2 regions of the Janthinobacterium sp. TPC_1 genome follow, and region 1 is predicted to be linked to the other one. Evidence: predicted binding sites of a transcription regulator. Region 1 holds the regulator's gene; the other holds the start of a gene.

What was found. The regulator NrdR, encoded in region 1, represses ribonucleotide reductase genes. The targets are predictions, from matches to a motif close to CACNANATNTNGTG.
Region 2: a site for NrdR is predicted at 1,462-1,475, ahead of ACQVLG_RS03320 (ribonucleoside-diphosphate reductase subunit alpha). Genes of this name have one in related genera too.

The regions. Positions count from the first base shown of each region.
Region 1 is NZ_CP195157.1:3,265,400-3,267,794, reverse strand. It holds gene ACQVLG_RS16020 (PilW family protein) at 1-393, opposite strand, end outside; gene pilV (type IV pilus modification protein PilV) at 390-980, opposite strand; gene nrdR (transcriptional regulator NrdR) at 1,203-1,667, opposite strand; gene glyA (serine hydroxymethyltransferase) at 1,814-2,395, opposite strand, start outside.
Region 2 is NZ_CP195157.1:676,433-678,827, forward strand. It holds gene ACQVLG_RS03320 (ribonucleoside-diphosphate reductase subunit alpha) at 1-1,196, opposite strand, end outside; partial or broken gene ampD (1,6-anhydro-N-acetylmuramyl-L-alanine amidase AmpD) at 1,589-2,204, opposite strand; gene ACQVLG_RS03330 (AAA-type ATPase lid domain-containing protein) at 2,204-2,395, opposite strand, start outside.

The sequences.
Region 1 (2,395 bases):
GTCCTTGCCAGCGCCGTAATAGCGCAGGGCCAGCACGTCGCTGCCATGCAGGGCACCGGGCAAGGCGCCGCTGATGCCTTCGCTGTTCTTGCCCAGGCTGCGCGCGTCGAGCCCGGCAACATTCGCGCTGTCGTGATCGGCATGGGCGACGGGCGCGGCGCTGCTATCCCAATTCACATACGCCGTCTGGCGCACGGCGCGGGCGATGGTGTCGAGCGCATAGCGGCCATTGTCGTCCAGGCGCGCACTGGCGGACTGGTCGCCATAACTGCCGCTGGTGGCCAGCAGCACGCTACTGGCGGCCAGCATCAGCAGCGCACCCAGCGACAGGGCCACCAGCAGCTCGACCAGGCTCATGCCGCAATGCCGGCGAATGGCGTGCGTGCCGTTCATGCGCCGCCTCCGCCAAGCTGGAATGCAAGCCTGGGCAGCGGCTCGCCGGCCGCATCCACGGCGGGCTGGCCATCGGACAGGCGGGTGCGCCAGCCCAGCTTGATGACGATGGGCGCGCCCTTGCCGCCGCTGCACGCCCAGTGCAAGCCCTGGGCGGCGGCGTCCCATGCGGCAAGGTCGCGGCAGATGCGCAGGCGCGCGCCGGGCAAGGCCGATTGCAGCACCTGCTTCCATTCGGCGATATCGAATTGCGCCAGTTCGACCGCGCCGCAGGCGGCAGCGCCGAAACAGTCGGGCGCACCGCCGCCCGCGTCGGCGCCGTCCGCCGCCGCGTATTCCACCTTCAGATAGGGATTGCCCGTATCGGGGCCATTCATGAGCACGCTATTCGCGCGCATGCGTTCGGCCATGCCGGCGGCCAGTTGCGCGCCCGCCGACAACAGCGCCGATTCATGGCGCGCGCGCAGGGAGTTCAATTGCAAGATGCTGGCACCGAGCAAGCCCAGCGTCAACAGCAGCAGCGACACCAGCACCTCGACGAGGCTGCTGCCATCCGCCAGAAACTTATCGCGACCGCCATTGCGCATGCCTTGCTCCCTTCCGCAGAAAGAGTCGCAAGAACAGGCGGCCCAGCTACACGATAGGCGCGCACAAAAATCGGGATCTGCGCTAGCGCAAACAGCGCAGCGATAAGGGGAGAAGAACCGCGTTGGGATTGATCAGACCGCTTGCCAGGCGAGCGCTGGCGTGGTGAAAACGGGGGGCGAAAACGGGGCGCATGAGCGGCCCCGCTATCGGCAAAGCAAGTATCAGGGCTTGCCGCGTGCCTGTCCCACTTCGGCGATCGCATCCTGGAACTCGGCCAGGTCTTCGAAATTCTTGTAGACGGAGGCGAAGCGGATGTAGGCGATCTTGTCCAGACGCTTGAGTTCCTGCATGACGAGTTCGCCGATATAGCCGGAATCGACTTCACGCAAGCCGCTGGTCAGCAGTTTTTCCTGGATGGACGCGATGGCCGTATCCACAGAGGCGGCCGCGACGGGACGCTTACGCAAGGCCAGCATCAAACTGCCGCGCAACTTATCCGCAGCGAACTCCGTCCGGCTGCCATTCTTTTTGACGACGGCCGGCATGATAAGTTCAATGCGTTCGTATGTCGTAAACCGCTTGTCGCATTTGCCGCAGCGGCGGCGGCGCCGAATGGCATCCCCTTCCTCCGATACGCGCGTATCGAGAACCTGGGTATCGCCGTGCTGGCAAAATGGACATTTCATGGGCTGGCTACAACTTTATAGTAGTAATAATTACGGGAAATCGCCGCCCTTGTACAAAGGGCGCCCGAATCACTCCGGGCGCCCTGGGGCACGAAGGAATGTGTCATACAGAATCTTACTCCGTATGACACATTCTGGACAAATAATTATGCTGCGTACACCGGGTGCGCGTCGGCCAGCACTTTCACTGCCGCTTTCACGCGCTCGATGGTGGCGGCGTCATGCGGGTTGTCCAGCACGTCGGCGATCAGGTTGCCCACTTCTTCCGCTTGCGCTTCCTTGAAACCGCGCGTCGTCATCGCCGGGCTGCCCAGGCGGATGCCCGAGGTGACGAAAGGTTTTTGCGGGTCGTTCGGGATGCCGTTCTTGTTGCAGGTGATGTGCGCGGAACCGAGGATGGCTTCGGCTTCCTTGCCCGTCAGGTTCTTGGCGCGCAGGTCGACCAGCATGACGTGCGATTCGGTGCCGCCGGAAACAATGCGCAGGCCGCGCTTGATCAGGGTCTTCGCCAGCACGTCGGCGTTCTTGATCACTTGCTTCTGGTATTCGACGAATTCAGGGCTCAGCGCTTCCTTGAAGGCGACGGCCTTGCCGGCGATCACGTGCATCAGCGGGCCGCCCTGGATGCCGGGGAAAATGGCCGAGTTGATGGCTTTTTCGTGTTCGGCCTTCATCAGGATGATGCCGCCGCGCGGGCCGCGCAAGGATTTGTGCGTGGTCGAGGTGAC
Region 2 (2,395 bases), 2.6 Mb from region 1:
CCGGCGAACTTGGCCAGCAGCGCGTTGTCCTTGATGGCGTCGTAGATGCCTTCCAGGTCATCCGAGACGGTGCTCAGGTAGCACGACGACAGCTGCGAGCGCAGGGTGCCCGAATTGAACAGGGTCGGGGTCGAGCTCATGAAGTCGAACGAGGACAGCAGGCTGTAGAACTCGATGGCGCGCGCTTCGCGGTCCGCCTCGTTCAGCGCCAGGCCCATGGCCACGCGCATGTAGAACGCCTGCGGCATTTCGATGCGTACGTCCTGGATGTGCAGGAAGTAGCGGTCGTACAGGGTTTGCAGGCCGATGTAGCCGAATTGCAAGTCGCGGTCGGCCACGATGGCTTTCGCCAGGCGCTCCAGGTCGAAACTGGCGAGTACCGGGTTCAGCAGCTCGGCGGCGATACCCTTGGCGATGTATTGCGGGAAATACGTCAGGTATTCGGCGGCAGCGGCCGCTTGCGGCACTTCCTTGCCGAACACTTCCTTGCGCACCGTGTGCAGCAGGATGCGGGCCGTGACCTGGCTGTAGGCCGGGTCTTTTTCCATCAGCGCGCGCGCCGCCAGGATGGCCGACTTGTGCAGCTCTTCGACGGGCACGCCGTCGTACAGGTTTTTTACCGTTTCAGCCAGGATGGCGTCGGCATCGACGTGCTTTTCCAGGCCGGCGCAGGCGGCGTTGATCAGGTCGCGCACTTCCTGCATATCCAGCAGGCGGCGCACGCCGTTATCCAGCACGTTCAATTGTGGTGCGGAAACTTGCGCGGACGCGCCCAGCGCTTCCTTCTGCAGGCGGCGCTCTTCCATGTGCTTGGCACGGTACAGCACGTAGGCACGCGCCACGTCGTGTTCGCCCGAACGCATCAGCGACAGTTCCACCTGGTCTTGCACGTCTTCGATATGGAAGGTGCCGCCGCCCGGATGGCGGCGCACCAGCGCGGCGACGACGCCGTCCGTCAATTGTTCCACCAGTTCGCGGATGCGTGCCGAGGCTGCGCCCTGGCCGCCGTTAACGGCCAAAAACGCCTTGGTCATGGCGATGGCGATCTTCGAAGGCTCAAATGCCACCACCGCGCCGTTGCGGCGGATGATGCGATAGTCGCCCAATGCCGCGCCCGTGCTCGCCACGCTGTTGGCCGCGCCTGGCGCTGGCGATACTGGCGTTGGATGGATGGAAATATCTTGTGGTGATTGCATTGAAGCTCCCGTTGTCAGCTAAAGTCAGCCTGCAGTTTTGCTGCCGCGTGTGTTGTTGAATAGAACGCCCGATGGTCAGGGTTTCTTCAGGTATTTGTTGCTAAATAGTAAATTAATGATGCATAAAACAGGGTCAGAATCCATATCGCCACACCGCACTGCCCGGCTGGCGCGAAACACGATCGAGGGTGATAAACCGCCAGTTCCAGTGCTTTATCAGCAATCCGGGTAGCTTTGACAATAATTCTGAAAACGTCTGTGATGGCACTACATATAGTCTTTACATCCAACTTCTGCACTAATTGTAGTGCCCATCGAAGGGCGATGCAATAGTTTTCCGGCATCCGTCGGCGTAATTTTTTGTATTTTCATATACGATTTCGGTTGACTTTTCAGGGCATGGATGGAAAGCCCAATCCCCGCGAAGTAAGCGCTAACGCAGGCTGCCCGCACAGAGTTTCCAGCCAGCCAGCATACTTGGTAAAAATGCCAGTCAAAAAACGGCCCCGGATCCGTCTTCCTCCCCGGTGCGATATGCTCGTGGCCACGCACCTGGGACAGCCCGTAGCGCGCCACCAGCGCCGCCGTCAGCGCCGCCAGCACGCGGTATTGCTGCGGCTGAAAGGGGACAGAGTCCGAACCTTCCATTTCAATACCGATGGAATAGCCGTTGCATTGCGGGCGCCCTGCGAACATGGACGCGCCGGCATGCCAGGCACGTTGATCAGCAGAAACATATTGCAACAGCGCACCATCGCGCCGCACAAAAAAGTGCGCCGACACCTGCAAGCCACGCAGGTCGGCGAAAGAAGGATCGGCATTATAATCTACCCGGCCCGTAAACAAGTCCGACACATGCGGCCCGCCAAAGTGGCCGCCCGGCAAGCTGATGTTATGGATCACCAGCAAGTCGACTTGCGCACCATCCGGGCGCGCATCGTGGTAGGGGGAGTCATAGCGCAGCGCGCCATCGCACCAGCCGTCTTCATCTATCGTCCATGCGCTCATCAAGTAGGGCTTCCTGTATCGTCAATTTCTGCATGCGGTAACGCAACTGGCGCACGCTCAGCCCCAGCTGGCGCGCGCGCGCGCGCGCGGTGGTAGCGCGCCTGCACCAGCGCCTGCATGATCATGTCGCGCTCGGCCTGGCGCAAATACACGTCCAGCGGCAGGACCGGGCCCACGCCATATGCCGCCAT